One region of the Streptomyces sp. BRA346 genome, then DNA from elsewhere that is predicted to be linked to it. Evidence: riboswitches for the same ligand, from Rfam matches in the RefSeq annotation. Region 1 holds a riboswitch; each other region holds the start of a gene.
What was found. Region 1 has a riboswitch for cobalamin ahead of LCH29_RS02315 (HoxN/HupN/NixA family nickel/cobalt transporter). Riboswitches for the same ligand answer to the same signal wherever they lie in the genome.

Region 1 (7,091 bases):
GCTGAGGGCGGTGCTCAGCGAGGCTCCTCCGTCGACCACCACGACGGCACCCTCACCGGGGGTGCGCGGCGTACTCCACCCGCCGCGGCAACCACGAGGCCATGCTGCGCGGCGCGTTCACCAACCCGGCGGTGACCAACCTGCTGCCCGGCATCCGGTCCGGTGCGGGCGCGCACACGTACACGGCCGACCGCACCCGCGTCCTGCCCGTGTACGAGGCCGCGCCCACCTACCGCGACGCGGGCTACGACCTGGTCGTCGTCGCGGGCCGCGCCTACGGCGCCGGTTCCAGCCGCGACCGGGCGGCCAAGGCCCAGGCCCTGCTGGGGGTGCGCGCGGTCGTCGCCGAGTCGTACGAGCGCATCCACCGCAGCAACCTGATCGGCATGGGCGTCATGCCGCTGGAGTTCGCCGAGGGCGACAGCGCCGCGGCCCACGCGTTCACCGGAGAAGAGGACCTCTCCTTCGAAGGACTCGGCGAGCTGCGCGTCGGGACCAACCGGGTGATCTTGCGTCTCCACGGGGGTGACGATCGCCACACCACAGCGGAGCTGCGGCTGCGCATCCACTCCCGGCAGGAACTCGCCTACCTGCGCCACGGCGGGATCCTGCCCTACGTGGTCCGCCGCTCCCTCGAGGGCCCATGATGGCCCTGCGGGCGGATGACCTCTAAAGAGAGCGGTGTGCATGGACTGGGAGAGCTTCGCGGAGCAGCTGGCCGTGATGGCGCGGGACCTGCTGGCGCAGGACTCGGTGGACGGGACGCTGGAGCGGATCACCGAATGCGCCGTGGAGATCGTCGAGGGGTGCGACGCGGCCGGAATCCTGGTCCTCCATGGAAAGCGGGTGGAAACCCTGGCCCCGACCGACGGGCTGGTGGTCCGCTCCGACCAATTGCAGGAGCGGACCGGTGAGGGCCCGTGTTTCGACGCCGCGCTCCGCAGCGAGCCCGTCTACCGGATCCAGGACTTCGCCGAGCCGCAGGAGCGATGGCCCGAGTTCGGGCACCGGGCCCGCGACCTGGGTGTCGGCAGCATGATGGGATTCCTGCTCTACACGCGGGAAGAGGAACTCGGCTCCCTGAACCTCTATTCGCGGAGCACGGGCATCTTCACCAAGGGCAGTGAGACGGCGGGCTGGCTGCTGGCCTCGCACGCCGCGGTCGCGTTCTCCAGCGCCCGCACCGCCGACCAGCTCCAGCAGGCGCTCTCCACCCGGCACACCATCGGCGAGGCCATGGGCATCCTGATGGAGCGCCTCAAGGTCAGCGAGGACGACGCCTTCAACGTGTTGCGGCGGGTGTCCCAGGAACGCAACATCAAGCTGCGGGAGATCGCCCGGCGGGTCTGTGAGAGCGGCGGCATCGACGACTGACCGCCGCCATGCCGCCGCCGGGCGGCTCCACCGGCCCGCATTCTGGACCGGAAGAGCCTGGCCGTCGCTTTCCCCCGGGGGTCTCGCCGACAGCGTGGGCGGCGAGTACCCGCCGCCCGGAGCCGTATGCATGCGCGCCCGGGCCCGATGAGTGATGTCCCGTCAGCGGGCCAGGGCCGGGATGATGCCGCCCGCGAGGACCGCCTCGCACTGCCGCGGGGAGAGCCGGTGGCGCAGCAGGTACTCCTCGTCCCGGGTGTCATTGCGCACCCGGAGCGTCGGGTCGTCCGTCCGGGCGAGGGCCGCGTGCAGCCCGGGCAGGCGCAGCCGGTCGTCGGTCCCGATGCGCTCGTAGTCGCCGGGGTCGTCGAATTCGAGGGCGAGGACGCCGAAGTTGGCGAGGTTCTGCCAGTGGATGCGGGCGTACGACTTGGCGATGACCGCCCGTAGGCCGAGGTAGCGCGGGGTGATGGCGGCGTGTTCGCGGGACGAGCCCTGACCGTAGTTCGCCCCGGCGACGATGAGGTGTCCGGTGTCGTCCCGGACCGACGCGGCGCGCCGGGGGTAGTCGGGGTCCAGCCGGGTCAGGGTGAACTCGGCCAGCTTGGGGATGTTGGACCGGTACGGCAGGGCCTTCGCCCCGGCCGGGGAGATCTCGTCGGTCGAGACGTCGTCACCGGCCTTGAGGAGGACCGGGCCTTCCAGGGTGTCGGGCAGCGGATCGAGGTCGGGCAGCGCGGAGATGTTGGGGCCGCGCCGCAGCTGGACGCGGCGGGCCTCGTCCGGCGGCAGCGGCGGCTCCAGCATGGCGACGTTGACCGACGCCGGTGCGGGGACGTCCGGGGTGGGCGGGGCCGCGGACAGGCGGTCGGCCCAGTCGCGCGGGTCCGTGATGACGCCGGTCAGCGCGGAGGCCGTGGCGGTCTCCGGTGAGCACAGCCACACCGCGTCGTCCTCGGTGCCGGAGCGGCCGGGGAAGTTGCGCGGGAACGTACGCAGCGAATTGCGCCCCGCCGCGGGGGCCTGGCCCATGCCGATGCAGCCCAGACAGCCCGACTGATGGATGCGGCCACCGGCGGCGATCAGGTCGAACGTGGCACCCGAGCGCGTCAGGTCCTGGAGGATCTCGCGGGACGTCGGGTTGATGTCGAAGCTCACCTCGGGCGCCGTCTGCCGCCCCGCCACCATGGCCGCCGGGACGGCGAAGTCGCGGAAACCGGGGTTGGCGGAGGAGCCGAGGACCGCCTGCCCGATGGGCTCCCCGGCGGCCTCCCGGACCGGCACGACGTTGCCCGGGGAGGTGGGCCGTGCGATCAGCGGCTCCAGGGACGACAGGTCGATCTCCTCGTCGAGGTCGTAAGCGGCGTCCTCGTCCGCGACGATCTCCACGAAGTCCTCGCCCCGCCCCACCCCCGCCAGGAAGTCGCGCACCGCGCCGTCGGAGGGGAAGACGGTGGTGGTGGCGCCGAGTTCCGCCCCCATGTTCGCGATGACGTGCCGGTCCATGGCGGTGAGGGAGGCCAGGCCGGGCCCGTGGTACTCCAGTACGCGGTGGACGCCGCCCTGCACCCCGTGACGGCGCAGCATCTCCAGGATCACGTCCTTGGCGCTGACCCACGGCGGCAGTTCCCCGGTCAGCCGGATGCCCCAGATCGCCGGCATGGTGAGGTGGAGGGGCCGTCCGGCCATGGCGAGGGCGACTTCCAGGCCGCCGGTGCCGATGGCCAGCATGCCCAGGGAGCCGCCCGCGCAGGTGTGGGAGTCGGATCCGGCGAGCGTTCTGCCGGGGGCGCCGAAGTGCTGCATGTGCGTCGGGTGGGAGACCCCGTTGCCGGGCTTGGAGAACCACAGGCCGAAGCGGCGGGCGGCCGAGCGCAGGAAGAGGTGGTCCTCGGCGTTGCGCTCGTCGGCCTGGAGGATGTTGTGGTCGACGTACTGGACGCTGACCTGCGTACGGACCCGGTCCAGCGCCAGCGCCTCCAGCTCCTGCATCACCAGGGTGCCGGTGGCGTCCTGGGTGAGCGTCTGGTCCACGCGCAGCGCGATTTCCTCCCCCGGCCGCATGCTGCCGGACACGAGGTGGTCGCCGATCAGCCGCTGCGTCACGGTGCCGTGTGCGTGGCCATGGGGCAGACCCATAGCGGTACCGCCTTCCCGGTGTGGCGCTGCCGGACGGTCCGGGCGCCACCATGCGGGTTCCCGTTCCGCGGCCGCCATGCCGGGCCCCCCGGCACAGTCACCCGGACGGGCGCCCCGGGCCCGGCGTCAGCCGCCGTCCGCGTCCGCGGCGGCCGGGGCGGTGCGGACGGCCCAGCGCTGTTCGACCTTGGCGATCCGCCAGTAGGCCAGCGCCGCGGCCCACACCACGACGAACAGGCCGACGATGATGAACCCGACGTTGTCCAGGTTCAGCCCGGAGATCCAGCCGGTGACGGCGTCCCGCAGGGCGAGCTTGTCGTGGAGCACGCCCACCAGCTCGATGGTACCGATGAGGAAGGCCACCGCGATCGACAGGCCGGTGATGGCCAGGTTGTAGAAGACCTTGCGGACGGGGTTGGAGAACGCCCACTGGTAGGCGAAATTCATGAAGGTGCCGTCCAGGGTGTCGAACAGGCTCATCCCGGCGGCGAACAGCAGCGGCAGGCACAGGATGGCGTACCAGGGCAGTCCCGCGGCGGCGCCGCTCCCGGCCATCACCATCAGCGTAACCTCGGTGGCGGTGTCGAAGCCGAGCCCGAAGAGGAAGCCGAGCGGGTACATCTGGCCGGGCCGGGTGATGGACTTCGTGAAGCGGCCCAGGACACGGTTCATGAAGCCGCGCGAGTCCAGGTGCGCCTCCAGCTCCGACTCGTCGAACTGCCCGGCGCGCATCGCCCGGAACACCCGCAGGATGCCCAGCAGGGCGACCAGGTTGAGCGCGGCGATGAGGTAGAGGAAGGTCCCGGACACGGTGGTGCCGATGACCCCGAGGACCTGGTGGGTGCCCGAGTCCTCGTTCACCAGGGCGCCCGCCAGCTGCGTACCCCCGGCGACCAGCGCGGCCAGCAGCACCACGACGCTGGAGTGGCCGAGCGCGAACCAGAAGCCCACCGACACCGGCCGCTTGCCGTCGGCCATCAGCTTGCGGGTGGTGTTGTCGATGGCGGCGATGTGGTCGGCGTCGAAGGCGTGCCGCATGCCCAGGGTGTACGCGGTGATCCCGAGGCCGACGCCGAACGTCTTGGCGCCGACCTCGTAGTGCTGCGGCGTGACCACCAGGAAGAGCAGTCCGAAGGCGACGGCGTGCAGGGCGACGATCACCGCCAGCAGCCCGGCGGTCCGGACGGTGTCCTCGCGCCGCCATGCGAATGCGGTGGGCAGGGTCATGCGGTCACGCTCCAGCACCTCGTGGATCACTTCGTGAGATGCCGCGGCCGGTCTCCTGGCTGACGGGTCGACGCGACCGCCCCTGCCTTCCCGGCCGCGCGAGGCGGCCAGTGGCTCCGCGGCCCGGTCCTGCGGCCGCGGAACGGGACGAGAACTCCCCGATCACAGTGGCGAGGGCCGCTCCGGTTTCGCACCGGCTTCCCGAACACCACGGCGCGGCAACTGTAGGCGGCACCCCGCAAAACCGGCAAGTGCCGCACTTTCAGCAGCGGTCACGCACGTGCGGTTCGGCAGCGGTCACGCGCGCGAGGTGAGGATGCTGAGCGCGTTGGCCGCGACGATGGCGCCGATGCTCGCCCACTCGGTCCACCCCAGGCCCTGGCCGAGCAGGATCCATCCGACGACGGCGGCGAGGACCGGGTTGACGCTCATGAAGAGCCCGAAGGTCTGGGCGGGGACGCGGCGCAGCGTGAACAGGTCGGCGAGGTAGGGCACGGCGGAGGAGAGGACACCGGCCGCGATGGCGTAACCGGCCGCCCCCGGCGTCGGCGGGTGCTGCACGGCGATGACGATGCCCACGGGCAGGAACAGCACGGCGGAGACCGCCGCGGCCGCCGCCGACCCCTGCGCCCCGGGGACGCGGCGGCCGACGGTGCGGTTGAGCAGGATGTACGACGCCCAGCAGGCGGCGGCCAGCAGCCCGAGGCCGAGGCCCAGGTAGTCGGTGGAGGGCTGAGGACGCATCAGGGTGACCACTCCCGCCAGCGCGACCAGCGCGCAGCACGCGTCCGTGCGGCGGTGGGAGGCGGACAGGGCGATGGTGAGCGGGCCGAGGAACTCCAGGGTCACCGCGAGCCCGAGGCCGATGCGGTCGATGGCGCTGTACAGGGACAGGTTCATCGCGCCGAAGACCAGGGCCAGCAGCAGCACCGGCCACCACTGCTGCTTGGTGAAGGACCGCATGCGGGGGCGGCCGACGGCCAGCAGGACGATGGCGGCGACGTACTGGCGTACCGCGACGACACCGGAGGCCCCGAGCACGGGAAAGGCGAGGGAGCCGATCGCGGCGCCGGTCTGGTTGGACAGGCCGCTGCCGGCCATGGTGAGCACACCGGCCAGCGGGTGCCCGGCCGGTTTCCGGCCCGGGGCGTCTGGCAGGTCCGGACCGGCGCGGTGTGACGTGGCGGTCGGCTGGGCGGGAGCAGGAGCGGAAGCGGGGGCGTGGGCTGCGTCCATACCCTGATCGTGCGGTCGCGCGGCCGTTGCGCAAAATGCGTTGGACGACGTACCTATACGCTTGGGTTATGGATGTGGAGCTGCGGCAGTTGCGCTGTCTCGTCGCGATCGTGGACGAGGGCACCTTCACCGACGCCGCGATCGCGCTCGGGGTCTCCCAGGCGGCCGTGTCCCGCACGCTGGCCTCGCTCGAACGCGCCCTCGGGGTGCGCCTGTTGCGGCGTACCTCCCGGACGGTGACCCCGACCGGCACCGGGCTGCGGGTGGTGGCGCAGGCCCGGCGGGTGCTGGGCGAGGTGGACCACCTGGTGCGGGAGGCCACGTCTGGTCACACACGGCTGCGGATCGGTTACGCGTGGTCGGCGCTGGGCAGTCACACCCCCGCCTTCCAGCGCCGCTGGGCCGCCGCCCATCCGGAGACCGATCTGCACCTCGTCCGCGTCAACGCCACCACGGCCGGTCTGGCGGAAGGGGCCTGCGACCTGGCCGTGCTGCGCAGGCCGCTGGAGGACCAGCGTTTCGACTCCGCCATCGTGGGGCTGGAGCGGCGGCTGTGCGCGATGGCGGCGGACGACCCCCTGGCCCGGCGCCGCTCCATCAGGCTCGCCGACATCAGCGACCGCACGCTGCTGGTCGACCGGCGGACCGGCACCACCACCCCCGAGCTGTGGCCGCCCGGCTCCCGCCCGGACACCGAGGAGACGCACGACGTCGACGACTGGCTCAACCTGATCTCCACGGGCCGCTGCGTGGGGATGACGGCGGAGTCGACCGCGCACCAGTATCCGCGGCCCGGCATCGTGTACCGGCCCGTGCGCGACGCCGAGCCGATCGCGGTGCGGCTGGGCTGGTGGCGGGACGATCCGCACCCCGCGGGGCAGGCGGTGATCGAGCTGATCACCGCCCTGTACCGCACGGGGTGACCCCGTCGGTCTGCGCCTCAGTAGAAGTGCCGGCGTCCGGCGACCGCGTGACCGGTAGCGCCCAGGGCCCACAGGACCGCCCCGATGGCGAGAAGGACGATGCCGATCGTCCACAGAACGGCGATGCCGGTCAGCAGACCGATGATGAGGAGAATGATCCCGAGGACAATCATGGCGTCCTCCGATTTCACG
Region 2 (7,091 bases), on a different contig from region 1:
GATGACCACCGCCCACCGGCTCTACGAGCGGCTGGGGTTCCGGCGCGCGCCGGAACGGGACTGGGAACCGATCCCGGGGATCGCCCTGTGGGCGTTCACCGTGGAGCTATGACCGCTCACGTCACCGCAGCCAGCCACGCTCCCGCAGGGCCGCAGTGAACGCGGCGTACGAGGCGTCGAGGGCTGCGTGCTCGCGCCCGTCCGGTTCGACGTCCCGGCCGGCGCCGACCATCGCGGCGGCGCTCGCCATGAGGTCCGGGTGGAGGGTCCCGGAGGCGGCCAGCAGGGCGGCGCCGAAGGCCGTTTCGGCATGGTCGGCGACGCGCAGCGGGCGGCCGAGGACGGTGGCGCGGATCCGGGTCCACAGCGGGCTGCGGCTGCCGCCGCCCGCGGCCCACAGCGGGCCCTCCACCGCCACGCCCAGCTCCGTCACCCGCTCCAACGCGAGGCGCTCCAGGAAGGCCACGCCCTCCAGCGTGGCGCGGTGCCGGTCGGCGTCGTCGGCCGGAGTGCCGAGGACGAAGCCCCGGGCGGCGCCGCTGACGAACGGGAAGCGCTCGCCCTCCCGGCGCAGCGGATACGCGACCACGGAGGCCGGGCCGCGGTCCGCGGCGGCGCGGTCGAGCGCGGGCAGGTGGTCGGACGGGACGTGCGCGAGGGCCTCGCCACCGGTGCTGGAGGCGCCGCCCGGCAGCCACCAGCCGTCGGGGTGGCGGTGGCTGTAGAGCGCGCCGGAGGGGTCGGCGAGCAGGTCGCGGGTGACGCCCTTGAGGACGTACGTGGTGCCGAGGATGCCCACGAACTGCCCGGGCCGCACGGCCCCGGTGGCGAGCTGTCCGGCGCAGCCGTCGGTCATGCCGAGCCGGACCGCGCACCCGATGGGCAGCCCTGTCTCCGCCGCGGCGTCCGCGCACACCGTGCCGATCGGCGTGGCCGGTGCCCGTACGGACGGCAGCCACCGGGCCGGTACGCCGAGCGCGTCGAACACCTCGCCCGGCCACTCCCCGGCGCGCGCGTCGTAGCCGCTCTTGAGCGCGTGCGACCAGTCGGTGGCCACGGGCCCGCCGGTGAGCCGCCACCCGACGAGGTCGGGGGTGTGGAGCAGATGCCGGGCGGCCTCATGGGCAACATGCCGGTTCCCCTGGGCCCGGTGCCCAAGGGCATCCGCATGCCGCTCCGCGCCCGCCAGCCAGGCAATGCGGCCGAGGGCGGCGGTCGGGGCGACCGACAGGCCGAGGGCCTGCCAGCGCGGCGCGCCCGCCTCCTGGGCGCGGGCGTTGAGCCCGGCGGCGCGGCGGTCGTCGTACATCAGGGCGGGGCCGAGGAGTTCGCCCCGGCCGTCCGCGAGGACGATCGTGCCGGAGGTGGCGGCGACGGCCACCGCCACGACCTCCCGGCCGCCCGCAGGAAGGGCCGCGGTGGCCTGGCGCAGGGCCGCCGCGACGGCGGGCCACCAGGCCGTGGCGTCCTGTTCGCTGTGGCCGCCCGCGCCCCGGCGCGGGGGCGGGAGTTCCGCGGTGCCCCGTGCCCGTACGCGCCCGTGCGCGTCGACGCACACCACCCGCACGGCCGCCGTGGCGATGTCGATCCCCGCGACGACCTCGGCCCGGTCGGACATCACCGATCACGCCCCTCACACGTGGAGTCAAGTTAACACTGACGATGTTAAGAAGGGCCGGGGGCGATCCTCACATCCGTACGCTCCCGCCACTCCCCCACCAGCCGGGCGTCCGCCGCACCGTCCACCACCAGATGGTCGAAGTCGGCCAGCGGGCACAGCCGGTGCAGCGCCGTACGCCGCGTCTTGGACGCGTCCATCAGCAGCGCCGTACGGGCCGCGGCGGCGAGCATGGCGCGCTTGACCAGCACCACGTCCTGCTCTTGGTGGTACGTGGTCGCCGCGTCCATGGCCGAGGTGCTGACCAGCGCCAGGTCCACCGAGACCGCCGCGATCGCCTCCGCGCACGGCACGCCGAGGAAGGAGTCATGGGTGTGCGAGTACTGCCCGCCGAGCCCGATCAGCCGGATCCGGGGCACCCCGGCGAAGACCTCGATCACCCGCCGGGCGTTGGTCACCACGGTCAGCGGGGCGGACTCCACCAGCAACGGGGCGAGCGCGAGGACGGTCGTGGAGTCGTCCAGCATCACCGACATCCCGGGCTCGACCAGCTCCGCGGCGGTGGCGGCCACCGCCTCCTTCTCGGCCCGGTGGGCGCCCATCCGATAGGCGAGGCTCGACTCGAAGACCGACGAGGGCAGGGCCGAGACCCCGCCCCGGAACTTGCGCAGCACCCCGAGCCGGGCCAGCTCGTCCAGGTCCCGGTGCACGGTCATCAGGCTGACGCCGGTGAGGTCGGCCAGCTCCGCCGCGGTGGCGGTGGAGTGCGCGAGGACGTATTCGGTGATGGTCTGTCTGCGGGCGTCCTGGGAGCGGACCGTGGTCATGGGCGGGTTCCTCCCGTAGCGCCGTCGGTGAGCACAATGTCGGTGGTGGGGACGTTCAGGGAGCGCAGCGCCGTGCGGTCGCCGTCGACGCCGATCTCGGTCACCGCCGCGTTGTCCAGCCGGGGGAAGACCGTGCGGTAGTGGCCGACGGGGATGCCGAGCAGGGTGCACAGCGCGGTCCGCAGCAAGCTGTTGTGCGCCACGACGAGCACCGTGCGGTCCGGATGCGCGGCGGCCAGCCGGCGCAGGGCGGCGACGGCGCGGGCCGCGGCCTCGCCGGGGCGCTCCGAGCCGGGGAAGGCGCCGGTCTCGGGGTCGTCGCGGAACGCCCGGACGGCCGCCGGGTCCTCCGCCTCCATCTCGGCGAGGGTGCGGCCCTCGCCCCAGCCGAAGTCCATCTCGCGCAGGTCCTCGACCACTTCGGGGACCAGGGACAGCGCGGTGGCGGCCGGTTCGGCGGTGTGCCGCGCCCGGCTCAGCGGGGAGCAGGCCACCGCGTCGATCTCCCGGCCCCGCGCCCAGTGGGCGAGGGCCCGTGCCTGCCGGTGGCCGCGCTCGGTCAGCGCGATGTCCGAGGTTCCGGCGTACCGGTTCTCCGCGTGCCACACGGTCTCCCCGTGGCGTACGAGCAGCAGTCGGGCGGTCATCCGGGTTCTCCCCTGCGTCCACCATGGCCTGAGCCATTGCCTGATCACGTCTCTGGTGTTAAATCTAGCATCACTCATGTGATGGAGCGCCGAGGTTCCGAAGGGAAGCAGGGCATGCGCATGATCATCGGAGTGGATGTCGGCACTTCCGTCACCAAGGCCGTGGCCTTCGGCCGCGACGGGGTCGCGCGCGCCTCCGCGGCCCGCCCCAGCCGACTGGACCGCCTGCCCGGCGGCCGGGTCGAACAGGACCTGGAGGACGTGCTGCGCACGGTCGCCGAGGTGGTGCGCGAGGTGGCCGCGGCGCTCCCCGGCCCGCCCGCCGCGCTCGCGCTCACCGGCCAGGGCGACGGGCTGTGGCTGCGCGACGAGGCGGGCCGGGCGGTGCGCCCGCCGATCTCCTGGCTGGACGGCCGGGGCGGCGGGACCATCGCCCGCTGGCGCGCCGACGGCACGCTCGAAGCCCTCTACGCGCTCACCGGCTCCGGGCTGTTCCCGGGCTGCCACGCGCCGCTGCTGCACTGGCTGGCCGAGCACGAGCCGGAGTCGCTGGAGCGGGCGGCGGTCGCGGGATACTGCGTGGACGCGGTGGCCCAGCGGCTGACCGGCGCCATCACCGTGGACGCCTCCGACGCGTCCCTGCCGTTCCTCGACGTCACCACTCGTACGTATGTGCCGGACGCCCTGGAACGCTGCGGTCTGTCCGGCCACGCCCGGCTGCTGCCGGACCCCGCCGCGCCCGGCACCGTCCTCGCGCTGGACGACGAGGGGGCCCGGCTGACCGGACTGCCGCCCGGACTGCCCGTGGTCTCCGGCCCGTACGACCTTCCGGCGTGCGCCATCGGCAGCGGGGTGCGGGACGTGGGCGACGGACTGCTCATCGTCGGCACCACGCTGGCCTGCCAGGTGCTCACCGACCGCGCGGCGGTGGACGCTTCGGCCGATCCGGCCGGAATGTGGCTGTGCACCCCCGACCCGGAGCGCTGGCTGCGCGCGATGCCCGCGATGGTCGGCACGGCCGCTCTGGAGTGGGTGCTCGATCTCACAGGCACGTCCACCACCGAACTCGACGCCCTGCTCGACGGCAGTCCGCCGGGCGCGAACGGCGTGACCGCGCTGCCCTTCCTGTCCGGCGCCGGGGAGCGCGCCCCGTTCGTGGAGCCCGCAGCCCAGGGGCGGTTGGACGGCCTCACCCTCGCCACCACCCGCGCCGACACCGTACGGGCCGTGTGCGAGGCCATCGCCTACGCGGCCCGCCACTGCCTGGAGGCGGCCGGGCTCTCGGGGCGGCTCGCGCTGTGCGGCGGAGGGGTGCGGTCCGCCGCCTGGACGGAGATTTTCGCGAACGTCATCGGCCGCCCGGTGGTCATTCCGGACGAGCCGGAGGTCGGCGCGCGGGGCGCGGTCGCGGTCGCGTGGCGGTCGCTCGGCGACCCCGTGGACGCGTCCCGGTGGCGCTCCGCGTCCCGTACGGTCGAGCCGCGGAGCGAGCTTCGCGGCGCGTACGAGGACGGCTACGCGGGCTACCGCGACCGCCTCGCCCGTGCCCTGGACGAATGGCGGACGAGCGGTCCGGCGAGCTAGTTTTCCCTGGGATTCCGGCGCGGCCAAAGCCCGCCGCGACTAGCACATCCATACGAATCCACCCAGCTGACGACACAACATCTGGGGGCGCGTGCGCAGCACGACACAAGATGTATGCTCGTCTCCGCTGTCGCCGCAGGGGAATCCGGCGCGAATCCGGAACTGTCCCGCAACGGTGTACGTGTGCGCTTTTGCGTACCCGTGAGTCCGATGACCTGCCGACGGCCGTCTGCATACGTCCGGGCCTCGCGGGTTGGGCCGATGGACGCTGCGTGGTGTGCCGTGAAGCGGAATCGGCATGCCCGTGAGCGGCCATCGCGCACTGCCTTCGCAGGCCCCAGCCGAGCGAGGGAGAACACTTCAGTGACCATCGCGCCCGCCGACCCGGTTTCAGAGGCAGCGGAAACTCCGGCAGCGGCCGACGCGCCCGGGACCGCCTTGTTGCGGACCCTCACCGGGCTCACCGCCGACCTGCCCGCCACCGACCCCGGCAAGGTCGCGGCCGCCGCCCTGCGCGGCCGCCATCCCGGTTCGGACGAGGCGGAGTTGCGCTCCCTGGCGACCGAGGCGGCGGCCGGACTCATCGGCGAGGAGCCGGAGTACTCCAAGCTCGCCGCGCGGCTGCTGACCCGCGCGATCGCCGAGGAGGCGGCCGGGCAGGGCGCGGACTCCTTCTCCGCGTCCGTCGCCGTGGGCCACCGCGAGGGCCTGATCGCCGACTCCACCGCCGAGTTCGTGACCGCCCACGCCGCCCGGCTGGACGCGCTGGTCGACCGGGCGCTGGCCGACGGCGCCGACGACCGCTTCGGCTACTTCGGGCTGCGCACCCTGCACAGCCGCTATCTGCTCCGCCACCCGATCACCCGTCAGGTGATCGAGACCCCGCAGCACTTCCTGCTGCGGGTGGCCTGCGGGCTCGCCGAGGACCTCACCGAGCGGGCGCTGGACGACGTCGCCGAGCTGTACCGGATGACGAGCACGCTGTCGTACCTGCCCAGCTCCCCCACGCTGTTCAACTCCGGCACCCGGCACCCGCAGATGTCCTCCTGCTATCTGCTGGACTCACCGCTGGACGAGCTGGACTCGATCTACAACCGCTACCACCAGGTGGCACGGCTGTCGAAGCACGCGGGCGGCATCGGTCTGTCGTACTCCCGCATCCGCGCCCGCGGTTCGCTGATCCGCGGCACCAACGGGCACTCCAACGGCATCGTGCCGTTCCTGCGCACGCTCGACGCCTCGGTGGCGGCCGTCAACCAGGGCGGCCGGCGCAAGGGCGCGGCCTGCGTCTACCTGGAGACCTGGCACGCGGACATCGAGGAGTTCCTGGAGCTGCGGGACAACACGGGCGAAGAGGCCCGCCGCACCCACAACCTCAACATCGCGCACTGGATCCCCGACGAGTTCATGCGCCGGGTCGAGGCGGACGCCGACTGGTCGCTGTTCTCGCCCGTGGACGCGCCCGAGCTGGTCGACCTGTGGGGCGAGGAGTTCGAGGCCGCGTACCGCAAGGCCGAGGCCGAAGGAAAGGCGCTCAAGCAGGTACCGGCCCGCCAGCTGTACGCCCGGATGATGCGCACCCTCGCGCAGACCGGCAACGGCTGGATGACGTTCAAGGACGCCGCCAACCGCACCGCCAACCAGACCGCCGAGGCGGGCCGGGTCGTCCACTCCTCCAACCTGTGCACCGAGATCCTGGAGGTCACCGACGACGGCGAGACGGCCGTCTGCAACCTCGGCTCGGTCAACCTCGCCGCCCACCTGGGCAAAGACGTCGGCGACGGGGAAGAGGTGATGGACTGGGAGCGGCTGGACCGCACCGTCCGCACCGCCGTGACCTTCCTCGACCGCGTGGTGGACATCAACTTCTACCCCACGGAAGAGGCCGGGGCCTCCAACTCCCGCTGGCGGCCGGTGGGGCTCGGCCTGATGGGCCTCCAGGACGTCTTCTTCCGGCTGCGGCTGCCGTTCGACTCGCCCGAGGCGCAGGCGCTCTCCACCCGGATCTCCGAGCGCATCATGCTCGCCGCGTACGAGGCGTCCTGCGACCTCGCCGAGCGCCACGGCCCGCACCCGGCCTGGGCCGAGACCCGCACCGCGCGCGGCGTGCTCCACCCGGACCACTACACCGGCGCGCAGGCCGCCTGGCCCGAGCGCTGGGAGGCGCTGCGCACCCGGATGGCGACGACCGGCATGCGGAACTCGCTGCTGCTGGCGATCGCGCCGACCGCCACCATCGCCTCCATCGCGGGCGTGTACGAGTGCATCGAGCCGCAGGTCTCCAACCTCTTCAAGCGCGAAACCCTCAGCGGTGAGTTCCTCCAGGTCAACAACTACCTGGTGAACGACCTGAAGAAGCTCGGCATATGGGACGCCCAGACCCGTGACGCGCTGCGCGAGGCCAACGGCTCGGTC
Region 3 (7,091 bases), on a different contig from region 1:
CCGGCGCCGTCATGGCGCTGCTGCTGGGCTGGGGCCCGGTGGAAGCCGTGGTGCTGGCCGGGGTCACCTGGATCTCCTCGTCCGGCGTCATCGCCAAGGTCCTCCGCGACCTCGGCCGGCTCGGCAACCGCGAAACCCCGGTCATCCTGTCCATCCTGGTCCTCGAGGACCTGGCCATGGCCATCTACCTGCCGATCGTCACCGCCCTGCTGGCCGGTGTCGGGCTGGCCGCGGGCAGCGTCACCCTGGCCATCGCGCTCGGCGTCGCAGGCCTCGTCCTCTTCGTCGCCGTCCGCTTCGGCCGCCACATCTCCCGCTTCGTCTCCAGCGACGACCCCGAGAAGCTGCTGCTGGTGGTGCTGGGCCTGACCCTGCTGGTCGCCGGGATAGCCCAGCAGCTCCAGGTCTCCGCCGCCGTGGGCGCCTTCCTGGTCGGCATCGCCCTCACCGGCTCGGTCGCCGAGGGCACCCACAATCTGCTCAGCCCGCTGCGCGACCTGTTCGCCGCCGTCTTCTTCGTCTTCTTCGGCCTGCACACCGACCCCGCCAGCATCCCGCCGGTCCTGCTGCCCGCCCTCGCGCTGGCCGTCGTCACCGCCTGCACCAAGGTCGCCACGGGCTACTGGGCCGCGCGGCGCGCCGGGATCTCCGTCAAGGGCCGCTGGCGGGCGGGCGGCACACTGGTCGCGCGCGGCGAGTTCTCCATCGTCATCGCCGGACTCGCCGTCACCGCGGGCATCGAACCGTCGCTGGGCCCCCTGGCCACGGCGTACGTCCTGATCCTGGTCATCATCGGCCCCCTCACCGCCCGCTGGACCGAGCCCCTGGCGCGCCGCCTCATCCGCCCCAAGCCCGCCGCGGCCCCCGCAGCCGATACCGCCGCCGCCGAGCCGAAGGCCCGCGAAACACAGCGCGGTTGACACCCCGAACACCCCCGCGACACGATCCCGCCGGTGGAGATCACGGACCTGACACCGGCGGAGCGGCGCGTCTGGCGGGCCTTCCCGCTCGATGAGGGCGTCGATTTCCGCGAAGGCGCCGACGACGATCCCGAACACGGCGGCTCCTGGGGGCCCGAGCGGACCATACGGGCCGAGGTGCTGCGCGCGCTGCTGCTCGGCGGGCCCACCCGCGACGGCGAGGTGGCGGGCCTGAAGCTGACCGGCGCGCGCATCACCGGGGAGTTGCGCCTGAAGTACGGGGTGGTCGAGCACGCCATACGGCTGCGGTCCTGCCACTTCGAGCGGACCCCGCAGCTGTACGGGGCGCGGCTGGGCGTCCTGGTGTTCAGCGACTCCACCCTTCCCGAGCTCACGGCCGGGGCCCTGCACACCGAGGGCGTCCTGCGGATGAGCAGGTGCCGCACGACGGGCCCGGTGCGGCTCGCGGGGGCGCAGATCACCGGAGGGCTCTTCCTCGACGGGGCGCGCCTGGGCACTCCGGACACCCGTTGCGAACAGCCGTTGCTCCAGCTCAACAACGCGGCCATAGGCGCCGACGTCCGGGCCGAGGGCCTCATTGCCCACGGAATGATACGGCTCAACGAGGCCACCGTCACCGGCCAGGTGAACCTCGACGACAGTGAACTCCACGCCCCCGGCGGCATCGCCCTGCACGCCGAGAACCTGTCCGTCGGCAACGACCTGCACGCCAAGCGGCTGCGCGCGCGAGGACACGTCAACCTCAGCGGGGCCCGGATGCCCCGCCACCTCAACCTCGCCTAGGCCCGGCTGTCCCACCCCGACGGCCAGGCCCTGCGCGCCAGCAGCTGTGGCTCCGCGAGGCGGCCCCTATCGAGGGCGATGTGAACCTGCGCCGCTACTCGCGGGCCCGGCCCGCAGAAGCGTTACTCCTCCGCCAGCACGACGATCGCGTCGCCCTCGTCCAGGACCAGCGGGGCGGCCTTGTCGGGGTTGAGGCGGACACCGTAGGCGGGCGGCACGTCGGCGTGGCGTGCCAGCCGGTAGCCGAGGGCCGTCTCGCCGCGCCGCCGCGCGGCCTCGATGACCGTCGCGAAGTTGGCCTCGGCCCCGGGCACCAGGTAGTTGGTGGCCGGTTTGAGGTAGATCTCCGAGCCCTCCGGGTCGAAGAGGTCGATGAACACCGTGTACAGGTCGCGGTTCTCGGTCAGCTGGGTCAGCAGCAGGCTGATCACCTTGGTGCTGACGATGAAGTCGTCGGCCTTGGTGACCTGGGCGATCTCCCGGTTGCTGTCGTCGTTCATCTCCGTGACGATCGAGTACGGGTCACCGAGCCGCACCTCGATGTCGCGCAGGTGCAGCAGCGTCACCAGCGTCCGGTCGTCGGAGCGCCGGGGGTCGATGGTGTCGTCGGACAGCACCACGATGTGCTGGTAGCGGCCGAGGTCGAGGGCCTCCAGGGACGACCTGCGGGTCGGCTCGCACCGCTTGTGGCCGACCGTCAGGTTCTTCAGCCCCTCCGGCACTCCCTTCCGCGGTAGCCGCGGCGCCGCGATGTCCACCGCCGAGCCGGGTTCGACGAAGCTGTCCAGCAGCGTGATGAGCTTCGACGTCCGGGAGTTCCAGCCGATCACCAGGGTGCGGTCCGGCACCGGCGGCCGCCCGGGCGCCGTGGTGATCGCCGACGGGACGATCCCGGGCGGGGTCTCGGCGGGGCGTATCAGCAGATCGTCCTCGGCCATCACCAGCAGCTGGTCGTCGGCGCGGACCACGGTGTCCATCGGCGGGTTGAGCAGCACCTCACCGTCGCCGCGGCGCAGCCCGGCGGCCATGCCCTGCGTGTAGTGGGCCAGGGTGTCCGCGTACGTCGCACCCGCCAGCGCGGGCTGCGTGTGGAAGTAGAACTCGTTGCCTTCGAAGCTGAGCAGTTCGTTGAAGACGCTGGACAGCCCCGACTGCCGGTGCGCCTGGGCGATGAGCCGTACGGCGATGTCGTCGGCGTCGATGATCAGCGCGTTCGTACCGGCGGCGAGACGGGCCGCGGGCAGGTTGTCCGAACTCTCCACGGCCGCCACGACGTTCGGCCGCGCGCCCTTCCACTTCCGGCTGTTGAGCAGCAGGAGCACCTTGATGACGTCCGTGTCGGTGTCGTCCCCGACCGGCGGCAACACCATGATCGACTTGGCGGTGTCGGGGCTCACCAGCTCCAGGTCGCGCCGCTCCAGCGGACTTCCGGAACGGCAGATCACCCGGGTGCGGCCGGTCACGGGGATCCTGTCGCGGATCTGGTCCTCCATGTCGACCTTGTCGTGGTCGGCGAGGATCACCACACAGGAACGGCGGGCGCTCTGGTTGGCCTCCACCAGCTCGGCGATCACCGTGAACACCTGGTCCGACCAGCCCAGCACGATCGTGTGGCCGCGCTCGATCAGCCGCGACCGGCCCTTGCGGAGCATCTGGATCCGGTTCTCCAGGCCCGTGGTGAGCACACCGATGAGCGCGCTGACGATGAAGATGCCGCCGATCGTGACCGTGAGCATCAGCACCAGGAACAGCGGGTGGCCCGTGTCCCCGCCCATGGTGCCCGGATCGAGCGTGCGCAGCAGGCTCATCCACACCACGCCCGTCCAGCCGCCGCTCTTCCGGGTGTCCTCGTGGGAGAGGGCGACCACCAGCGTGGAGACCACGGCGATCAACGCGAGGGAGGCGAGGCCGAGCCAGCCGATCAGGGCGGGCGTCCCCCGGTCCATGGTGCCGTCGAACCAGTACCGCAGCCGGTCCCGCAGCCTCATCGCACGTCCCCTATCCCCCCGGCCACCCACCGGTCTTACGGTCTCCCAGAGCAGTTGATCATTCTCGCAGGGTTACGGGGGTGCGGCTGCCGGGCGACGGGGCGCCCGCGCGGTCACCAGGCGGCGTGGGCCTGCGGGCTCCCGGTCTCGACGGTCGGTTCGCCGCCCGCCTCGGCGAACGCCTGGAGCGCCTCGATCAGATGACGGCGCTGTCCGGCGGGCATGACGCCCACGATGCGCGCGATCTCCCGGCGGCGCCGCTCGGTGACCTCGGCCACGACCCACCGCCCGGCCCCGGTGAGCGAGATCATGCTGGTACGCCGGTCCTCGGCGGAGACGCCGCGCGCGACCACGCCCGTCGTGACCAGGCGGTCGATCATGCGCATCGCGGTCGACGGCTGGACGCCCAGCTCCCCGGCCAGCCCGGACAGGCTCAGCGGCCCTCCGCCGTCCAGGACGACCAGCATCCGGAACTGCGGCAGCGTCAGGGACTCCTCCACCGCGGCCAACGACCGGGCGGAGACGGCGACGAGCAGCCGGGACGCGGTCAGCACGGCGGTGACCATCGCCTCGGCGTCGGATTCGGAGATTCCGGCCTCGGAGGCCGCGGAGGCTGTGGAACCCCCATCGGATGCTGAGGAACGGCGCGCCATACGCCCTTTCTCCCCCTGCCGCTGTGGAGGGGGTGCCCCGATCCGGCACCACCGCCTAGGCTGGGCCCCGCAGCTGGTTCGCCCTGCCCGCCAGGCAGGCGCGTCGTAAGAGGGAACCCGGTGGAAATCCGGGACTGCCCCGCAGCGGTGAGCGGGAACGACCGCCGTCATACGCACTGGGTCCGGGAGACGGGCCCGGGAAGCGACGGCCAGTAGGTGCCTCGTACGTGCACGACGTCACGAGGTGTGCCCGCGAGTCCGAAGACCTGCCCGTTGCCCGTGCGCGACCGATCGCGCGCGGAGATCCCGGTGACCTCGAGGGCGGGTCGGCGTACCCAGCAGGCGGACGCGCGCGTATCGGACGCGCGGACGATCCGCCCGGTTCGTCACTCCTTCGCGCCCCCGAATCCGGCCGGGATCCCCAAGGGACACGCTCGCGAAGGAGAGCTACGTGACAGCGACATCCGCGGCCGCCGCGGCGGCACGGGCCACCGTGTACGGCTACCCCCGCCAGGGACACCACCGCGAACTGAAGAAGGCCGTCGAGGGCTACTGGAAGGGCCGGGTCGGCGCCGGCACCCTCCGGGAGACCGCCGCGATGCTGCGCGCGGCGAACTGGCGGCAGCTGGCCGACGCCGGTATCGACGAGGTGCCGACCGGCGACTTCTCGTTCTACGACCATGTGCTGGACACCAGCGTCATGGTCGGCGCCGTACCGGACCGCCACCGCGCCGCCGTCGACGCCGACGCGCTGGACGGCTACTTCGCCATGGCGCGCGGCACCCAGGAGGCCGCGCCGCTGGAGATGACCAAGTGGTTCGACACCAACTACCACTACCTGGTGCCCGAACTCGGCCCCGACACCGTCTTCACCGCCAACGCGGCGAAGCAGGTCGCCGAGCTGTCGGAAGCGGTCGCACTCGGGCACACCGCCCGCCCTGTGCTGGTCGGCCCCGTCACCTACCTCCTGCTCGCCAAGCCCGCGCCCGGCGTCGCGCCGGACTTCGAGCCGCTCACCCTGCTGGACCGGCTGCTGCCCGTGTACGCGGAGGTGCTGGCCGATCTGCGGGCGGCCGGCGCCGCGTGGGTCCAGCTGGACGAGCCCGCGCTCGTCCAGGACCGCACCGCCGCCGAACTGAATGCCGCCGCCCGCGCGTACCGCGACCTGGGCGCCCTCACCGACCGCCCCCGGCTGCTGGTCGCCTCGTACTTCGACCGCCTCGGCGAGGCCCTGTCCGTCCTGGCCAAGGCCCCCGTGGACGGGCTGGCGCTCGACTTCACCGGGCCCGCCGCCGCCAACCTCGACGACCTCGCCGCCGTCGGCGGACTGCCCGGCAAGCGCCTGGTCGCGGGCGTCGTGGACGGCCGCAACGTGTGGATCAACGACCTCGCCGCCTCCCTGTCCAGGCTCGGCACCCTGCTCGGCTTCGCCGACCGGGTCGACGTCGCCGCCTCCTGCTCCCTCCTCCACGTCCCCCTCGACACGACGGCCGAACGCGACATCGACCCCCAGATCGCCCGCTGGCTGGCCTTCGCCCGCCAGAAGGCCACCGAGGTCGCGACCCTCGCCCGCGGCATCGCCCAGGGCACCGGCACCATCGCCGCACAACTCGCCGCCAACCGCGCCGACCTGGCCTCCCGCGCCACCTCCACGCTCACCCGCGACCCGGCCGTACGCGCCCGCGCCGAGGCCGTCACCGACGCCGACGCCCGCCGCCCCGAGCCGTACGCCGAGCGCGCCCCCGCCCAGCGCGCCCGGCTGCGGCTGCCCGCGCTGCCGACCACCACCATCGGCTCGTTCCCGCAGACCAGCGAGCTGCGCACCGCCCGCGCCGACCTGCGCGCCGGAACGCTCGACACCGCCGGATACGAGCAGCGCATCGCGGCCGAGATCCAGGACGTGATCTCCTTCCAGGAGAAGACGGGCATCGACGTCCTGGTGCACGGCGAGCCCGAACGCAACGACATGGTCCAGTACTTCGCCGAACAGCTCACCGGCTACCTCGCCACCCGGCACGGCTGGGTGCAGTCCTACGGCACCCGCTACGTCCGCCCGCCGATCCTGGCCGGCGACATCTCCCGGCCCGAGCCGATGACGGTGCGCTGGACGACGTACGCCCAGTCCCTCACCGACCGCCCGGTCAAGGGCATGCTCACCGGCCCCGTCACCATGCTGGCCTGGTCCTTCGTCCGCGACGACCAGCCCCTCGCCGACACCGCACGCCACGTCGCCCTCGCCCTGCGCGACGAGGTGTCCGACCTGGAGGCCGCGGGCACCCCGGTCATCCAGGTCGACGAACCCGCCCTGCGCGAAACCCTGCCCCTGCGCACCGCCGACCGCCCGTCCTACCTGGCCTGGGCCACCGAGGCGTTCCGCCTCACCACCGGCGGCGTGCGCGCGGACACCCAGATCCACACCCATATGTGCTACGCCGAGTTCGGGGACATCCTCCCGGCCATCGACGACCTCGACGCCGACGTCATCAGCCTGGAAGCCGCCCGCTCCCATATGCAGGTCGCCACCGAACTCGCCGACGCCCACTACCCCCGCGAGGTCGGCCCCGGCGTCTACGACATCCACTCCCCCCGTGTCCCCGGCCCCGACGAAACCGCCACCCTCCTCCGCACGGCCCTCGCCGCCATCCCCGCCGACCGCCTCTGGGCCAACCCCGACTGCGGCCTGAAGACCCGCGCCTGGCCCGAGGTCCGCGCCTCCCTGGAGCACC
Region 4 (7,091 bases), on a different contig from region 1:
GGCGCCTTCCTGTCCGTGGAGGTCGCCAAGACCATCTCCGGCGGAATCATCGACGAGGGCTCCGGCATCCAGCCCGAAGTAATCTTCGCGGGGCTCGTCGGCGCGATCCTCTGGAACCTGGTGACCTGGCTGGCCGGTCTCCCGTCCAGTTCCTCGCACGCCCTCTTCGGCGGCCTCATCGGCGCCACCGTGGTCTCCGTCGGCATGGACGGGGTCAACGGCGACGCGATCGTCATGAAGGTCCTCATCCCGGCCGTGGCCGCGCCGGTCGTGGCGGGCATCGCCACGGTGGCCGCCACCCGGCTCACGTACCGGCTGGCCCACAACCGGGCCGCGGAGGACACCGCGAAGGGCTACCGCGCCGGGCAGATCGCCTCGGCCGCTCTGGTCTCCCTGGCGCACGGCACCAACGACGCCCAGAAGACGATGGGCGTCATCACCCTCGCGCTGGTCACCGGCGGCGTCATCGCGCCGGACGCCGACCCGCCCATGTGGGTGATCGTCTCCGCCGGTCTCGCGATCGCGCTCGGCACCTACCTGGGTGGCTGGCGCATCATCCGGACCATGGGCAAGGGCATCACGGACATCCAGCCGCCGCAGGGCTTCGCCGCCCAGACCGGCGCCGCGACCGTCATCCTGGCCTCGTCCCACATCGGCTTCGCGCTGTCCACCACGCAGGTCTGCTCGGGTGCCGTCATGGGTGCGGGCGTCGGCCGCAAGGGCGGTGTGGTGCGCTGGTCGACCGCGGGCCGCATGGTCGCCGCGTGGGCGCTGACCCTGCCGGCCGCCGGTCTGGTGGCCGCCGCCGCGGCACTGCTGGCCGACCAGGGCAACGGGGGCATCGCCGCGGTCGCCGTCCTCGCGGTGGTGGGCTGCGGTGTCATCTGGGTGCTGTCGCGCCGCAAGCCGGTGGACGCCACCAACGTCAACGAGCCGGGTGCGGATTCCGCCGAGCCGGTCGGTGTCGTCACCGCCGCCGTGCGGTCGGTGGCCCCGCCGCCCGCCGGAAAGAACACGTCGGCCTCTTCTGACGGCACCGGCGGCACGGATGCCGCAGACGCCTCGAAGAACACCTCGGACTCGACGTCCACCGGGGACGCCTCGTCCGAATCCGCCCCGACCCCCGCCACCGCGGGATCCCGTTCCACCAGCTGACAGGGAGCACACGCAATGCACATCGACTGGGCGGCCCTCGGCCAGGTCTTCGGCGTCAGCCTCGCGGTGACGGTCGGCGTCGTAGGGGTCTTCACCCTGGGCATCATCGGCACCTCCCGTACGGCGCAGCCGCAGCCCCAGGCCGCCGCGGGCGGCGCGTCCCCGGTTGCGCGCACCGGCGCGTACGCCTGTTTCGCGCTGTGCGCCGCGGTGGTGGCGTACGGCATCTATCTGATCGTGGCCTGAAACCAACGGAGGCCACGCAAGCCGCGGGGCGGTGGGCGCTGTTCGGCGCCCACCGCCCCGCGGTCGTTCCCACGGGGGCCCTGTGGATCTCGGCACACTCTGGCATCGCAGGTCAAATGCGAGTTGACGGCCATTCGCGCCCCATGGTGGACTTCCCGAGCCAAACGGCGGCAGGAGAGGAAGCCGGTGAGAATCCGGCGCGGTCCCGCCACTGTCACCGGGGAGCGCTCTCCCCTCACCGCAAGGGGTCACGGCCGTCCGTACGCCAGGAGGGCTGGAAGACCGGGAGAGCCGCGGATCCGGGAGCCAGGAGACTCTCACCGCCGGTCACGTCGAGCCAGGGCGCGGACCCTGAGTGAGGACATACCGCCATGCCCGGCACTGCCACGCCGTCAGCTCCCCCTGTTCGTGTGCCCCGCCGCAGAGGCATGACGGCGGTCTGAAGGATGCGTGCCGACCACGCCTCGTACGCGTGCGGCGCCGCACTCGGCTTCCTCGGCGACCTCGCCGTAGGCGATCCGCGCCGCGGCCATCCGGTGGCCGCGTTCGGACGCGCCGCCGCGGCCGTCGAGCGACGGCTGTGGCGCGATCACCGCGGTTCCGGGGCCCTGCACACCGCGCTGTGCGCGGGCGGCGCGGCCGCCGGTGCCGCGCTGCTGGCGCGTACCGTACGCGGCTTCACGGGCCGCCGCCGTACGACGGCCGATGCCGCGCTGACCGCCGCCGCCACCTGGGCCGTGCTGGGCGGCACCTCGCTGGTGCGGGAGGCCCGGGCCATCGGTGACGCGCTGGCCGCCGGGGACGTCGACGCCGCGCGGGAGCGGCTGCCGCATCTGTGCGGACGCGATCCGCAGGCGCTGGACGCGCAGCAGATCGCGCGGGCGATCGTCGAGTCGGTGGCCGAGAACACCTCGGACGCGGTGGTGGGCGCGCTGGTGTGGGGGGCCGTGGCCGGGGTGCCGGGGCTCGTCGGCTTCCGCGCCGTCAACACCCTGGACGCCATGGTGGGCCACAAGTCGGCCCGCTACCGCCGGTTCGGCTGGGCCGCGGCCCGGCTGGACGACGTCGCGGGCTGGCCCGGCGCCCGGCTCACCGCCGCCCTGGCCGCCCTCGCCGGGCCCGATCCGCGCGGCGCGTGGCGCGCCTGGCGCGAGGACGGCGGACGCCACCCGAGCCCCAACGCGGGCCCGGTGGAGGCGGCGTTCGCGGGCGCGCTGGGGGTCCGGCTGGGCGGGACGCTGGCGTACGCGGGCCGGGTCGAGCACCGCCCGGTGCTGAACCCGGGCGGCCGCCCCGTGGCGGCGGCCGACATTCCGCGGGCGATCCGCCTCTCGCGGCGGGTGTCGGCGCTCGCCCTGCTCGCCACCGTCGTGGCTCGCTCCGGAGCCGGTCGGGGCTCCGGAGCCGATCAGGAAGGGGTGAACCGATGACCCTGGGGGGCGGACTGCTCGTCGCGGGAACGACTTCGGACGCCGGGAAGAGCGTCGTCACCGCGGGCATATGCCGCTGGCTGGCGCGCAAAGGGCTCCGGGTCGCCCCGTTCAAGGCGCAGAACATGTCGCTCAACTCCTTCGTCACCCGGGAGGGCGCCGAGATCGGGCGCGCCCAGGCGATGCAGGCCGCGGCCGCGCGCGTCGAACCGAGCGCCCTGATGAACCCTGTCCTGCTGAAGCCGGGCAGCGACCGCAGCAGCCAGGTGGTGCTGCTCGGCAAGCCGGTGGGCGAGATGAGCGCGCGCGGCTACCACTCCGAGCGGCGGCGTGAAGGGCTGCTGGAGACCGTCACCGACTGCCTGAGCGAGCTGCGGCGCACCCATGACGCGGTGATCTGCGAGGGCGCGGGCAGCCCGGCCGAGATCAATCTGCGCCGCACCGACATCGTCAACCTCGGTCTCGCCCGGGCCGCGGGGCTGCCGGTCGTCGTGGTCGGCGACATCGACCGCGGCGGCGTCTTCGCGTCGTTCTTCGGTACGACCGCGCTGCTGTCCCGCGAGGACCAGCGGCACATCGCCGCCTATGTGGTGAACAAGTTCCGCGGTGATGTGAGCCTGCTGGAACCCGGTCTGGTCATGCTGCGCGACCTCACCGGACGGCCGACCGTGGGTGTGCTGCCGTACGCGCACGGCCTCGGCATCGACGAGGAGGACGGCCTGCGCGTCTCGCTGCGCGGCACGGTGCGCGAGAGCGTCGTCGCACCGCCGTACGGCGCGGACGTGCTGCGGGTCGCGGTGGCCGCCGTACCGCTGATGTCCAACTTCACCGACGTGGACGCGCTGGCCGCCGAGCCGGGCGTGGTCGTGCGCTTCGTGGACCGGCCGGAGGAGCTGGCCGACGCCGATCTGGTGGTGCTGCCGGGCACCCGGGGCACCGTGAAGGCGCTGGAGTGGCTGCGGACACGCGGTCTCGCCGACGCGATCGCGCGGCGGGCCGCGGAGGGGCGGCCGGTGCTCGGGATCTGCGGCGGCTTCCAGGCGCTGGGCCACGCGATCGAGGACGAGGTCGAGTCGAAGGCCGGGACGGTCGAGGGCCTCGGGCTGCTGCCCGTACGGGTCCGCTTCGCGGCCGAGAAGACCCTGGCCCGGCCGGTGGGCGAGGCACTGGGCGAGCCGGTGGCGGGCTACGAGATCCACCACGGGGTCGCCGAACTGCTCCACGGGGGCGACGAACCCTTCCTGGACGGCTGCCGGGTGGGCCCGGTGTGGGGCACCCACTGGCACGGCTCGCTGGAGAGCGACGGCTTCCGCCGTGCCTTCCTGCGGCGGGTCGCGGAGGCGGCGGGCCGGGCGTTCGTGCCCGCGCCGGACACCCGCTTCGGGGCGCTGCGCGAGGAGCAGCTCGACCGGCTGGGCGATCTGATCGAGGAGCACGCGGACACGGACGCGCTGCTGAGGCTCATCGAGGACGGCGTACCGGACGGGCTGCCCTTCGTGCCGCCCGGGGCGCCGGGAGGAACGGATTGAGCACGACGAGACGCGAGCCCGCACGCACCGACCGCGCACGCACCGTAGGAGGTTCCGAAGCATGACCACCGCTGCCTACCCGTTCACCGCGGTCGTCGGAATGGACGACATGCGGCTCGCCCTGCTCCTCAACGCCGTCTCGCCCGCCGTGGGCGGGGTGCTGGTGCGCGGCGAGAAGGGCACGGCCAAGTCGACGGCCGTGCGCGCGCTGTCCACGCTGCTGCCGCCGGTCGACGTCGTGCCCGGGTGCCGCTTCTCGTGCGATCCCGCCGCGCCCGACCCGGGCTGCCCGGACGGGCCGCACGAGACCGCCCCCGGGGACGCGCGCCCCGCGCGGATGGTGGAGCTTCCGGTCGGCGCGTCCGAGGACCGCCTCGTCGGGTCGCTGGACATCGAGCGGGCGCTGTCGGACGGGGTCAAGGCGTTCGAGCCGGGGCTGCTCGCGGACGCCCACCGCGGGGTGCTGTACGTCGACGAGGTCAACCTGCTGCACGACCACCTGATCGACCTGCTGCTCGACGCGGCCGCCATGGGCGCCTCCTATGTGGAGCGCGAGGGCGTCTCCGTACGGCACGCCGCGCGCTTCCTGCTGGTGGGCACCATGAACCCGGAGGAGGGCGAGCTGCGGCCGCAGCTGCTGGACCGCTTCGGGCTCACCGTCGAGGTCACGGCGTCGCGGGACACCGAGGAGCGGGTCGAGGTGGTGCGCCGAAGGCTGGCGTACGACGAGGACCCGGCCGGGTTCGCCGCGCGCTGGGCGCGCGAGGAGGGCGAGCTGCGGGACCGCATAGCGGCGGCGCGCGCCCTGCTGCCCGCCGTCCGGCTGGGCGACCGCGCGCTGCGGCAGATCGCCGCGGTGTGCGCGGCGTTCGAGGTGGACGGGATGCGCGCGGACATCGTGACGGCGCGTACGGCGACGGCGCTGGCCGCCTGGGCGGGCCGGACGGACGTACGGACCGAGGACGTACGGCAGGCCGCGCTCCTGTCGCTCCCCCACCGGCGTCGGCGGGCGCCGTTCGACGCGCCGGGGCTGGACGAGGACAAGCTGGACGAGGTGCTGCGGCAGTTCGAGGACGAGGAGCCGGAGTCCGAGCCCGAACCCTCTGATGCTGATGAGGGGCCCGATGACGACCCCGACGGGCCAGGCGGGGGCGGAGGGTCCGACGGCGGGGACGGCCCCGACGGGCCCGGCGGTGGCCGCCCGCAGGAGGGCGAGCAGGAGCAGGCGCCGCCGCCCGGCGGGCCCGAACCGTCCATCCCCGAGCAGCGGTCGCCCGAACCCGAGTCGTCCGCCGACGCCGCGCCCGCGGAGTCGGAGTCCCAGGCAGACGACGGCGGGGCCGGTGGCGGCGGTGGCGAGCGGGCGGCCGTGGGCGCCGCGGAGCCGTTCCGCACCCGGCGCCTCGACGTGCCGGGGCTGGGCGAGGGCGCGGCCGGGCGGCGGTCGCGGGCCCGCACCGCGCACGGCCGCACCGCCGGTGCGCGCCGCCCCCAGGGGACGCTGACCTCGCTGCACCTGGCGGCGACCGTACGGGCCGCCGCCCCGCACCAGCACATCCGCGGGCGGCGCGGCCCGGGGCTGCTGGTGCGCCGGGACGATCTGCGGGAGGCGGTGCGCGAGGGCCGGGAGGGCAACCTCGTGCTGTTCGTCGTGGACGCGTCGGGGTCGATGGCCGCCCGCAAGCGCATGGGCGCGATCAAGGGCGCGGTGCTGTCGCTGCTGCTGGACGCCTATCAGCGGCGGGACAAGGTCGGCCTGGTCACCTTCCGGGGTTCGGACGCGGCGCTGGCGCTGCCGCCCACCTCGTCGGTGGACGCGGCCGCCGCCCGGCTGGAACAGCTGCCGACCGGTGGCCGCACCCCGCTCGCGGCGGGGCTGTTGAAGGCCCGCGAGGTGCTGCGGGTGGAGCGGCTGCGGGACCCCTCGCGCCGTCCGCTGCTGGTCGTGGTGACCGACGGGCGGGCCACCGAGTCGAAGAAGGCCGCGGTGTCCGACGGGTCCACGCCGGTGGAGCGGGCCGGGCGCGCGGCGCGGCTGCTCGCGGGCGACGGGGTCGCCTCGGTGGTGGTCGACTGCGAGTCGGGTCCGGTGCGGCTCGGCTTGGCGGGCACGCTCGCGCGCGATCTGCGGGGCACCCCGGTCACCCTGGACGAACTGCGCGCGGACAGCGTGACGGCGCTGGTCCGCGATGTACGGACGGTACAGAACTCACGGAGGGCAGCCTGATGCCGCAAGGACAACCGACCGTCGTCCCCGACGACGGGCTGACCACCCGCCAGCGCCGCAACCGGCCGCTCGTGCTCGTGCACACGGGCGTGGGGAAGGGCAAGTCGACGGCCGCGTTCGGTCTGGCGCTGCGGGCGTGGAACCAGAACTGGCCGGTCGGTGTATTCCAGTTCGTAAAGAGCGCGAAATGGAAGGTCGGCGAGGAGCGTGCGCTGCGCGTCCTCGGCGACTCGGGCGAAGGGGGGACCGTCGCATGGCACAAGATGGGCGAGGGCTGGTCGTGGGTCCAGCGCGACATGGCTTCCAGCGAGGAGGCCGCACGCGAGGGCTGGGAACAGGTCAAGCGCGATCTCGCGGCGGAGACATACCGGCTCTATGTGCTGGACGAGTTCGCGTATCCCATGCACTGGGGCTGGGTGGATCCTGAGGAGGTGGTGTCGGTCCTGCGCGACCGGCCGGGTACGCAGCACGTCGTCATCACCGGGCGGAACGCACCGGCGCCGC

Region 2: linked by a shared signal. The riboswitch ahead of LCH29_RS17335 (ribonucleoside-diphosphate reductase subunit alpha) and the one ahead of LCH29_RS02315 (HoxN/HupN/NixA family nickel/cobalt transporter) in region 1 are both predicted to bind cobalamin.
Region 3: linked by a shared signal. The riboswitch ahead of metE (5-methyltetrahydropteroyltriglutamate--homocysteine S-methyltransferase) and the one ahead of LCH29_RS02315 (HoxN/HupN/NixA family nickel/cobalt transporter) in region 1 are both predicted to bind cobalamin.
Region 4: linked by a shared signal. The riboswitch ahead of LCH29_RS11820 (cobalamin biosynthesis protein) and the one ahead of LCH29_RS02315 (HoxN/HupN/NixA family nickel/cobalt transporter) in region 1 are both predicted to bind cobalamin.

The regions. Positions count from the first base shown of each region.
Region 1 is NZ_JAIWIH010000002.1:136,106-143,196, reverse strand. Features, by position in the region: gene LCH29_RS02335 (glycoside hydrolase family 44 protein) at 1-39, opposite strand, end outside; gene LCH29_RS02330 (aconitate hydratase) at 102-647, shown strand; gene LCH29_RS02325 (GAF and ANTAR domain-containing protein) at 688-1,374, shown strand; gene LCH29_RS02320 (aconitate hydratase) at 1,537-3,513, opposite strand; gene LCH29_RS02315 (HoxN/HupN/NixA family nickel/cobalt transporter) at 3,640-4,740, opposite strand; cobalamin riboswitch at 4,769-4,968, opposite strand; gene LCH29_RS02310 (EamA family transporter) at 5,038-5,976, opposite strand; gene LCH29_RS02305 (LysR family transcriptional regulator) at 6,045-6,899, shown strand; gene LCH29_RS02300 (DUF6131 family protein) at 6,917-7,072, opposite strand.
Region 2 is NZ_JAIWIH010000012.1:213,957-221,047, reverse strand. Features, by position in the region: gene LCH29_RS17360 (GNAT family N-acetyltransferase) at 1-112, shown strand, start outside; gene LCH29_RS17355 (FGGY-family carbohydrate kinase) at 122-1,618, opposite strand; gene LCH29_RS17350 (DeoR/GlpR family DNA-binding transcription regulator) at 1,666-2,445, opposite strand; gene LCH29_RS17345 (histidine phosphatase family protein) at 2,442-3,092, opposite strand; gene LCH29_RS17340 (FGGY family carbohydrate kinase) at 3,207-4,676, shown strand; cobalamin riboswitch at 4,791-4,913, shown strand; gene LCH29_RS17335 (ribonucleoside-diphosphate reductase subunit alpha) at 5,040-7,091, shown strand, end outside.
Region 3 is NZ_JAIWIH010000022.1:173,217-180,307, reverse strand. Features, by position in the region: gene LCH29_RS25470 (cation:proton antiporter) at 1-920, shown strand, start outside; gene LCH29_RS25465 (hypothetical protein) at 954-1,724, shown strand; gene LCH29_RS25460 (CASTOR/POLLUX-related putative ion channel) at 1,847-3,712, opposite strand; gene LCH29_RS25455 (MarR family winged helix-turn-helix transcriptional regulator) at 3,826-4,365, opposite strand; cobalamin riboswitch at 4,423-4,653, shown strand; gene metE (5-methyltetrahydropteroyltriglutamate--homocysteine S-methyltransferase) at 4,817-7,091, shown strand, end outside.
Region 4 is NZ_JAIWIH010000006.1:438,125-445,215, reverse strand. Features, by position in the region: gene LCH29_RS11830 (inorganic phosphate transporter) at 1-1,155, shown strand, start outside; gene LCH29_RS11825 (hypothetical protein) at 1,171-1,401, shown strand; cobalamin riboswitch at 1,532-1,737, shown strand; gene LCH29_RS11820 (cobalamin biosynthesis protein) at 1,848-2,831, shown strand; gene LCH29_RS11815 (cobyric acid synthase) at 2,828-4,360, shown strand; gene LCH29_RS11810 (putative cobaltochelatase) at 4,422-6,587, shown strand; gene cobO (cob(I)yrinic acid a,c-diamide adenosyltransferase) at 6,587-7,091, shown strand, end outside.